DNA from 3 places in the Enterobacter sp. JS8-1 genome. Region 3 is predicted to be linked to each of the others. Evidence: predicted binding sites of a transcription regulator. Region 3 holds the regulator's gene; each other region holds the start of a gene.
The links. Region 3 encodes LexA, which represses DNA repair genes until DNA is damaged. Its sites were predicted from a motif close to TNCTGTATGTACATACAGNA; they were not measured.
Positions count from the first base shown of each region.

Region 1: sbmC (DNA gyrase inhibitor SbmC) is a predicted target of LexA. The motif match lies at 1,304-1,323, and genes of this name have one in related genera.
Region 2: umuD (translesion error-prone DNA polymerase V autoproteolytic subunit) is a predicted target of LexA. The motif match lies at 1,756-1,775, and genes of this name have one in related genera.

Region 1 covers NZ_CP185805.1:3,073,075-3,076,353, reverse strand. Annotated here, with positions in the region: gene dacD (serine-type D-Ala-D-Ala carboxypeptidase DacD) at 54-1,220, shown strand; gene sbmC (DNA gyrase inhibitor SbmC) at 1,339-1,812, shown strand; gene ACOQH0_RS14685 (FUSC family protein) at 1,904-2,962, shown strand; gene ACOQH0_RS14680 (DUF496 family protein) at 3,110-3,279, shown strand, end outside.
Region 2 covers NZ_CP185807.1:80,402-83,680, forward strand. Annotated here, with positions in the region: gene ACOQH0_RS24450 (Y-family DNA polymerase) at 31-1,302, opposite strand; gene umuD (translesion error-prone DNA polymerase V autoproteolytic subunit) at 1,302-1,733, opposite strand; gene parM (plasmid segregation protein ParM domain-containing protein) at 1,966-2,937, shown strand; gene ACOQH0_RS24465 (plasmid partitioning/stability family protein) at 2,940-3,279, shown strand, end outside.
Region 3 covers NZ_CP185805.1:288,363-291,641, forward strand. Annotated here, with positions in the region: gene plsB (glycerol-3-phosphate 1-O-acyltransferase PlsB) at 1-442, opposite strand, end outside; gene ACOQH0_RS01385 (diacylglycerol kinase) at 597-965, shown strand; gene lexA (transcriptional repressor LexA) at 1,074-1,682, shown strand; gene dinF (MATE family efflux transporter DinF) at 1,745-3,082, shown strand; partial or broken gene ACOQH0_RS01400 (hypothetical protein) at 3,079-3,153, shown strand; gene ACOQH0_RS01405 (CsbD family protein) at 3,203-3,279, shown strand, end outside.

The DNA of each region.
Region 1 (3,279 bases), 2.1 Mb from region 3:
AGCAGAACTCCCGTAAAAAGGTCATCGATTTTTAATGACCTGAGGATATACCGTTGAAACGCCGTCTGTTTATTGCTGTTTCTTTACTTGCTTCGAGTATCACATCTGCGCTGGCTGCCGATCCGCTGGATTTCTCCCCGCAGCCACCGGCCATCCAGGCGGGGTCGTGGGTGCTGATGGATTACACTACTGGTCAGATATTAACGGCGGGCAACGAACATCAACAGCGTAATCCGGCAAGCCTGACCAAGCTGATGACGGGCTACGTCGTCGACCGCGCTATCGACAGCCATCGCATCAGCCCGGATGATATCGTCACGGTTGGGCGCGACGCGTGGGCGAAAGGTAACCCGGTCTTTGACGGATCGTCTCTGATGTTTCTGAAAGAGGGCGATCGCGTTTCCGTACGCGATCTTAGCCGGGGCCTGATTGTCGACTCCGGTAACGATGCCTGCGTGGCGCTGGCCGATCACGTCGCGGGCGGCCAGCCGCAGTTTGTGAAGATGATGAATGACTATGTGCAAAAGCTGAACCTGCGCGACACCCATTTCGAAACCGTTCACGGACTGGATGCACCTGGGCAGCACAGTTCCGCTTACGATCTGGCCGTTCTCTCCCGTGCGATCATTCACGGTGAGCCAGAGTTTTATCATATGTACAGCGAGAAGAGCCTGACCTGGAACGGGATCACCCAGCAGAACCGCAACGGCCTGCTGTGGGATAAAACCATGAACGTGGACGGTCTGAAAACGGGGCATACCTCCGGCGCGGGCTTTAACCTGATTGCCTCCGCGGTGGACGGGCAGCGTCGCTTGATCGCCGTGGTAATGGGCGCAGACAGCCCGAAGGGGCGTGAAGATCAGGCGCGCAAGCTGCTCCACTGGGGACAACAGAACTTTGATACGGTGCAGATCCTGCACAGCGGTAAAAAAGTGGGGACCGAGCGGATCTGGTACGGTGATAAAGAACAGGTAAACCTGGGAACCGATCAGGACTTCTGGCTGGCCTTGCCAAAAGCGGAAGTACCGAACATTAAGGCTAAATACGTACTGGATACAAAAGCGCTGGAAGCCCCAATTGCCGCCCATCAGCGGGTCGGTGAAATTCAGCTGTACGACCGCGATAAGCTGGTGGCGCACTGGCCGCTGGTCACGCTGGAACGCGTTGATAAAGGCGGTATTTTCTCCCGCCTGAGTGATTATCTGCAACACACCATCTAACCATTTTGAGCAGACTGGCAGGGTTGCGAGTCTGCTCACATAATAAACACTCCTCGTTTGCCGATAATATTCATTCTGCTTTATAGTGTATAAATATACAGTAATAAACGGAGGCAGCATGGACTACAGCATCAAGCAGCAACAGAAACGTAAAATCGCAGGTTTTCACCTTGTTGGGCCGTGGGAAAAAACCGTTAAGCAGGGCTTTGAACAACTGGTCATGTGGGTGGATGGGCGTCACATTCAGCCGCTGGAGTGGGTAGCGGTTTACTACGATAATCCTGATGAGGTCCCGGCAGAAAAACTGCGCTGTGACACTGCCGTCACGGTACCCGACGACTTTATCATTCCCGATAACAGTGAAGGGGTGATGATGACCGAAATTGTGGCCGGGGATTATGCGGTCGCGACGGCACGTGTTGAAAATTACGACTTTGCGACCCCGTGGTATCAGTTCTTTAATTCCCTCCTGCAGGACAATAAGTACCAGATTGCTCCAAAACCCTGCTTCGAACGCTATCTTAATGATGGTAATGCGGATGGCTACTGGGACATTGAGATGTTCGTCGCGGTAGAGCATAAAGCGGGTTAACCCTGTAAAAAGTGGGATTTTTAGCCGGGGGCGATCCACCCGGCTGAAAACACAGTACAATTGTGATTTGCCGTGTAGCTGGAGAGCGGGTGTGCGTCCCGACAAATCATTAACGCCGTTTGAAATTCGGTTGTACAAACATTACCGCGTGGTGCATGGGTGTCGCATCGCGCTGGCGTTCGTGTTGACGTTTGTACTGGTTCGCTTGCTGGATGTTCCGGAGGGGACGTGGCCGCTGATTACGCTGGTGGTCGTGATGGGGCCCATCTCCTTTTGGGGAAACGTTGTTCCGCGCGCGCTTGAGCGAATTGGTGGGACCGTATTAGGCTCCGCCCTTGGGCTAATCGCCCTGAAACTGGAGCTGATCTCCTTTCCTGTCATGCTGGCATGGTGCGGCGCCGCCATGTTCCTCTGCGGCTGGCTGGCGTTGGGCAAAAGACCGTATCAGGCGTTGCTGATTGGGATTACTCTCGCGGTGGTGGTCGGTGCGCCCGCCGGGGATATGACTACGGCGCTGTGGCGAAGCGGGGATGTGGTGCTCGGCTCGTTGCTGGCGATGCTGTTTACGGGGATCTGGCCGCAACGCGCCTTTCTGCACTGGCGCATCCAGATGGCGAATTACGTGACGGCATTTAACCGTGTCTATCAGGCCGGCTTTTCCCCGAATCTGGTTGAACGGCCACGGCTGGAAAAACACCTGCAGAAGATCCTCAATGATGTCGTCAAAATGCGCGGCCTGATCACGCCCGCCAGCAAAGAAACCCATATTCAGAAAGCGATTTTCGAAGCCATCCAGACGGTAAGCCGCAATCTGGTCTGCATGCTTGAGCTGCAGATCAACGCCCACTGGGCCTCGCGTCCCAGCCATCTGCTGATGCTTAATGCGCATACGCTCAAAGAGACCCAGCAGATGACGCAGCAAACCCTGTTGACCATCGCCCATGCGCTCTATGAAGGCAACCCGCAGCCGATACTGGCCAACAGCGAGCGACTGAATGAGATCGTCGCGGAGCTGAAGCAGCTAATCAATGAACGCCAGAGCGATAACGTGGCGGAAACGCCCATTCATGGCTACGTCTGGCTGAGTATGGAACTGGCGCGGCAGCTTGAGCTCTTATCGCATCTTATTTGCCGGGCGCTGCGCAAATAAAAGGCGTATGTGACGCCTGCTGCTTCGATTCAGCAGCAATTGGGGTTATGATAGATTTAAACGATATACTCATTGTCATTCGCAGCCGCTGTCTGTTACAACGGTTGCCTTAACGAATCCGAATCTCACATTATCAGGGGTGTAAAAATGGAAACTACCAAGCCTTCGTTCCAGGATGTTCTGGAATTCGTCCGCCTGTTCCGCCGCAAAAACAAACTGCAGCGTGAAATCCAGGACGTTGAGAAGAAGATCCGTGACAACCAGAAACGTGTTCTGCTGCTCGACAACCTGAGCGACTACATCAAGCCAGGCATGAG
Region 2 (3,279 bases), on a different replicon from region 3:
GCACTACTGGCTCTCTCTGAAAAGCGAAATTTAACCGATCCTCGCTATGGGGATATCTTTCCAGCGTGTGGTGTACGCAGGGGAGAGCATATCGCGTTTCATCTGCCATGCAGGCGCAATCCCTCGTCCTGCAAACCAGACCTGTCCCAGCCCGGAATGATTAATGCCATCGAGAACCTTCATCAGCTCAGCGCTGTGAGGACGTGGTGGACGTTCGTCGAACAGCTGCAGCTGCGAAACGCCGGAGCCGGTGAAGTCATTCAGCATCACACCGGCTTTAGCATACCGGTGCCCGTCCTTCCAGATACGCTCCAGAGCCGTTGTGGCGGCCGCAATGATGTCCCGGGTGTCCTGAGTGGGGGTAAGCAGTTTCTCCGTGGCCACGTTGCCGTAGTAAGGCTCTTTAACGGCGAACGGAGACGTTTTGATGAATACGGAAATATGCCGGCAGTACTGGCGCTCTTTACGCAGCTTTTCTGAGGCCCGTTCTGCGTACTGACAGACAGCCTGGCGCAGCGAATCGTATTCAGTGATCTTCTCGCCAAAACTGCGGCTGCAGACAATCTGTTGTTTAGTAGGCGGTGCTTCTTCAAGCGACATGCAGCTTTCCCCGTTCAGTTCGCGCACTGTTCGCTCGAGAACGACGGAGAAATTTTTCCGGATGAAGGCCGGGTTCGTCAGGGCCAGATCGAGCGCGGTCCTGATGCCAAGAACATTGAGCTTGCGTGCAATACGGTTTCCCACGCCCCAGATCTCTTCGACCGGCTGCAGTGAAAGCAGTTTCCGCGTTCGCTGAGGATTCCCCCGGGTCAGGGCGAGCACGCCACGAAACTGTTTCCACTCCTTTGAGGCCCACTGGGCTGATTTTGCCAGGGTTTTCGTCGGCCCGGCACCCACGCCGATGGTCAGACGGGTACAGTCATACACGTGCTGGCGCAGCTGCCGGCCGAAGTCCTCCAGGTCCATGCAGCGCTCAACGCCGGTCAGGTCGAGGAACATCTCGTCAATCGAATACTGTTCCACCCTGGGGGCCAGCTCCTCCAGGCAGCTCATCACGCGCGCTGACATCGAGGCATAAAGTTCATAGTTGCTTGAGAACGCGTATATTTTTTCCGGGTACTTTTCGTTTTTCATCTGAAACCACGGCGTGCCCATTTTGATCCAGGGCTTTGCCTCGGCACTTCTTGCGATGACGCAGCCATCGTTATTACTGAGCACCACAACCGGCTTTCCTTTCAAATCAGGGCGGAAAACACGTTCGCAGCTGGCATAAAAGCTGTTCACATCGGCCAGGGCAAACATCAGTACATCTCCCTCGGGCGGTGGATGATGTGCGTGACGACGCCAAAGATATCCAGATCGTCCGGGTCGGGATAAATCGGCGACCAGGCGGCGTTCATTGGCTGCAGCGTCAGTCGTGGCGTCAGCAGAAGCCGTTTAACCGTAAACTCCCCCTGCACGCTGGCCACAACAATATCGCCGTGCCGGGGCTTCTCTGCACTGTCCACAACCAGCAGATCGCCATTGTAAAGGCTGCCGTCGGACATGCTGTCACCGCTGGCACGGAGATAGTAAGTCGCGCTCGGGTGCCGTATGCAGTAATCATGGAGATCCAGGTCGGACTCGACATAGTCAGCGGCAGGGCTGGGAAAACCGCAACTGGCCAGGTCTGCAAACAACGGATGGGCCTGTGGCGGGAGTGCTTTCCCGGTGCTGAAAAGCTGCAGTTTCATCTTTCCTCCTGACGTCTAAATATACTGGTTATGCATACAGTATATTTAACAGCGCGAGGATAATCCAGATCACCAGCTTCATGAACAGGGTGAGTAACCTAAGTTACTCAAAATGCTATTTATTCTCATTGTGAGATATTTAAATTACTCACAATGAGAAAATAAGGCTTTTGTTTTGCCATTTTGCTCTTATAATATGTATCAAATTGAGTTTAATTAACGGAGCATAATGATGAATATTTACTGCGATGATGGTTCAACTAATGTTAAGCTGGCATGGTTTGAAGGAAACGAGCTGCAGACCCGGGTTTCAGCTAACTCCTTCCGGCATGGCTGGAAAGTGGCGGAATTCAGTGCCGCAACGTTCAACTATCAGGTGGGCACGCTGAAATACACCTGGGACAGCGTCAGCCGGGATGCCATCCCGACGACAAACGTGGAATACCAGTACGGTGATCTCAACCTGCTGGCCGTGCATCATGCCCTGCTGAACAGCGGACTTGAGCCGCAGCCGGTGAGCCTGACCGTGACGCTGCCCCTGAGCGAGTATTATGACGGGGACTGCCAGCGGAACGAGGAGAACATCCGACGCAAACGGGAAAACCTGATGCGTGAGCTGGTTCTGAATAAGGGCAGGGCATTTACCGTAACGGACGTGAAGGTGATGCCGGAATCACTGCCGGCGGCGTTCTCCCGTCTCGCCGAGCTGAAGCCCGGACCCGCTGAGACCACACTGATTATCGATCTCGGCGGAACCACGCTCGATGCCGGCGTTATTGTCGGACAGTTTGATGATATCAGTGCGGTACACGGCAATCCGTCTGTCGGCGTGTCACAGGTCACCCGCGCAGCTGCAGGCGCGCTGCGGGCTGCAGACAGCGAAACCAGCGCGCTTATTGCTGACACGGTCATCCGCAACCGCAATGATCGTCAGTATCTGCAGCGAGTGATCAACGATGCCGGAAAAATTGACGATGTTCTGAACAAAATTACAGAGGCAATCACTTCCCTGGGCGCGCGTGTCACCAGTGAGCTGACGGCCTTCAGGAACGTTAACCGGGTATTCCTGGTCGGGGGAGGGGCATCCCTCATTGAAGAGGCTATCCGTCAGGCCTGGCCTCTGGCTCCTGACCGTATCGAGGTTATAGGCGATCCGCAGCTGGCGCTGGCCAGAGAGATTGCCCTTTACAATAAAGAGGACTAAACGTGCCGGACGGCCAGTATTCTTTCTATCTTCACAGCGACGATCGCACCGACATCGCGGCGATGGCGACCATCAGCACCATCTCACAGCCCCTGCGCGGTGACTTCATCCGGACCGCCGCCACCGCCGGGGCGGTGATGTACCAGACGGATGCCCGTTTACCGGCGCTGATCCCGGTGTTCTTTGACGGGCATCTGAGCGCCATCCGGCTTTGTGCCGTGATGGCCCTGGTCTCCGGCACCTGGTCTTCACTCTCAGGACTTCCTGATGAGCCTGATGGTGGCGTGGCGGCTCTGGCCATGTCACCGGAGACGGAATACCAGCGCCGGCGTTACACCCTGA
Region 3 (3,279 bases):
TGAGCATACGCAGCGGCGGATTCTCTTCGCCTTTTTCGCGGCCCGGACGGCGACCAAACATCACTGAGACCGGCACCATCTGCACATCCAGATCGGGATTGCTGCGGTGCAGGTCGAGATAGTCATGGAACAGCTTGATGGACTCTTCTTTCGGCGTGTAATAGGTAAACACGCGCGGCCCGCCGTGAATAAACACGTAGCGCGGCAGCAGAGTGCCATCAACTTCAAGCGGTTCAAGTGGGTCAGGTAAATCATGCGCCAGACATTGGGCGCGAAGCGTCAGCAGGTCTGCCTTCGAGTTATAAGGCAAAACGTACATAATAGGGCGCGACGTATCGAGCCCTAATTCCAGCGCAGGTTCTGCTGGGATAGACTTACTTTTTACCAGGACGCTTAATGGTAAATTAAGTAATTTGTAGTAAATTCGTGGCCAGCCGGACATAAACGATGTAAAGCCTCTGGTTAATAATGCAATTGCGGCGCAAGGATAACAGAAAGCGCGCAAAATTTCTGTTGTTACCCGTCATACTTCAGGCTACAGCGAAACGCGCTGCTGCCAGAGTTACTGACGCTATTTCCAATAAAAGGTTCTATTAATGGCCAATAATACCACTGGGTTAACTCGAATCATCAAAGCTGCCGGCTATTCATGGAAAGGTTTCCGTGCCGCATGGGTCAATGAAGCCGCGTTTCGCCAGGAGGGCGTTGCCGCTATCGTCGCGGTTATCATCGCCTGTTTCCTTGATGTTGATGCTATTACCCGCGTACTTCTCATCGGCTCTGTTCTTTTGGTGATGATAGTGGAAATTCTCAATAGCGCTATTGAGGCGGTTGTGGACCGTATCGGTTCAGATTTCCACGAACTTTCTGGCCGTGCGAAAGACATGGGGTCTGCCGCTGTGCTGTTGGCGATTATCACGGCAGCGATCACTTGGGTTACGTTGCTTTGGTCACATTTCCGATGAGCCTCGAGGAATAATTAAGTCCCTGGTTTTTTGTGCAGTTTTTGGTTCCAAAATCGCCTTTGACTGTATATACTCACAGCATAACTGTATATACACCCAGGGGGCGGAATGAAAGCGTTAACGACCAGGCAGCAAGAGGTGTTTGATCTCATCCGGGATCATATCGGCCAGACGGGTATGCCACCCACGCGTGCGGAAATCGCTCAGCGTCTGGGCTTCCGTTCTCCAAATGCGGCCGAGGAACACCTGAAAGCGCTGGCGCGCAAAGGTGTGATTGAAATTGTGTCTGGCGCGTCTCGCGGCATTCGTCTGCTGGTGGAAGAAGAGACAGGTATTCCGCTGATTGGTCGTGTCGCCGCAGGTGAACCTCTGTTGGCCCAGCAGCATATTGAAGGTCACTATCAGGTTGATCCTGGTATGTTCAAGCCGAGTGCGGATTTCCTGCTGCGCGTCAGCGGGATGTCTATGAAAGATATCGGCATTCTTGACGGCGATCTGCTGGCCGTTCACAAAACGCAGGATGTACGTAACGGTCAGGTTGTGGTCGCGCGTATTGATGATGAAGTGACCGTCAAACGGCTGAAAAAACAGGGTAATACCGTACAGCTGCTGCCCGAAAATAACGAATTCTCCCCGATTGTGGTGGATCTGCGCGAACAGAACTTCTCCATTGAAGGTCTCGCCGTTGGTGTTATCCGCAACGGTGAATGGCTGTAACTTCTTCCTGACAGGCTACGGGTCTCCGTAGCCTGGATCATTTCCCATTCCCGGTATTTTTCATGTCACTGCTGACGGCTTCTGATAAGGCATTGTGGCGTCTTGCACTGCCGATGATTTTTTCCAATATCACCGTTCCCCTGCTTGGCCTGGTGGACACCGCGGTGATTGGTCATCTGGATTCTCCCGTTTATCTGGGCGGCGTGGCGATTGGCGCAACGGCGACCAGTTTTCTCTTTATGCTCCTGCTCTTCTTACGCATGAGTACCACGGGGCTTACGGCACAAGCCTATGGCGCGAAAGATCCGCTGCGACTGGCGCGGGCGCTGGTTCAGCCACTCATTCTGGCGCTTGGGGCAGGCGCGTTAATCGTTCTGTTTCGCACGCCGCTGATTGATCTGGCTCTGCACATTGTGGGCGGCAGCGAGGCGGTGCTGGAGCAGGCCAGGCGCTTCCTTGAAATCCGCTGGCTCAGCGCGCCCGCATCGCTGGCAAACCTGGTTCTGCTGGGCTGGCTGCTGGGCGTGCAGTACGCTCGTGCGCCGGTCATCCTGTTGGTGGTGGGAAACCTTTTGAACATCGTGCTCGACCTCTGGCTGGTGATGGGCTTGCACATGAACGTACGGGGCGCGGCGCTGGCAACCGCAGTTGCAGAATACAGCACGTTTCTCATCGGACTGTGGATGGTCTGGCGCGTACTGGTCATGCGTGGAATCTCCCTCGTCATGCTGAAAACCGCGTGGCGCGGCAACATCCGCGAGCTGCTGGCGCTGAACCGGGACATCATGTTGCGCTCGCTCCTGCTGCAACTCTGTTTTGGTGCGTTAACGGTTTTTGGTGCCCGTCTTGGGCCTGAGATCGTTGCGGTCAACGCGGTACTGATGACATTGCTGACGTTTACCGCGTATGCGCTGGATGGCTTTGCTTACGCCGTGGAGGCGCACTCCGGGCAGGCATACGGTGCGCGTGAAAGTGGCCAGCTCCGCGAGGTGTGGCGAGCGGCTTGCCGTCAGTCAGGTCTGGTCGCGCTGGCATTCGCACTGATTTATGCCTGTTTCGGCAGCGATATTATCGCGTTACTCACGTCGTTACCGGCTTTACGCGAACTGGCGGGCCACTATCTCATCTGGCAGGTGATCTTACCGGTGGTGGGCGTCTGGTGTTATCTGCTGGACGGCATGTTTATTGGCGCAACGCGCGGCGCGGAGATGCGTAACAGCATGGCGGTCGCGGCTGCAGGTTTTGGCATGACGCTGCTGACCTTACCGTATTTGGGCAACCATGGTTTATGGCTGGCACTGGCGGTTTTCCTGTCGCTGCGCGGATTGTCGCTGGCATTCATCTGGCACCGCCACTGGCAAAACAATACCTGGCTCCCTTCCCGTCACGATATATCGTGACGGTTAAAGATTCCGAATATGAAATCAACCGCCGAATCCTTAACTACAATTATTATCACGTCCAGCAGAAAAGAACGTAACGGACGTTACGACCCAACGCTTAACTAAGAGGACACGATGATGAATAAAGACGAAATCGGCGGCAACTGGAAGCAGTTTAAAGGTAAAGCGAAAGAACAGTGGGGTAAGCTGACGGA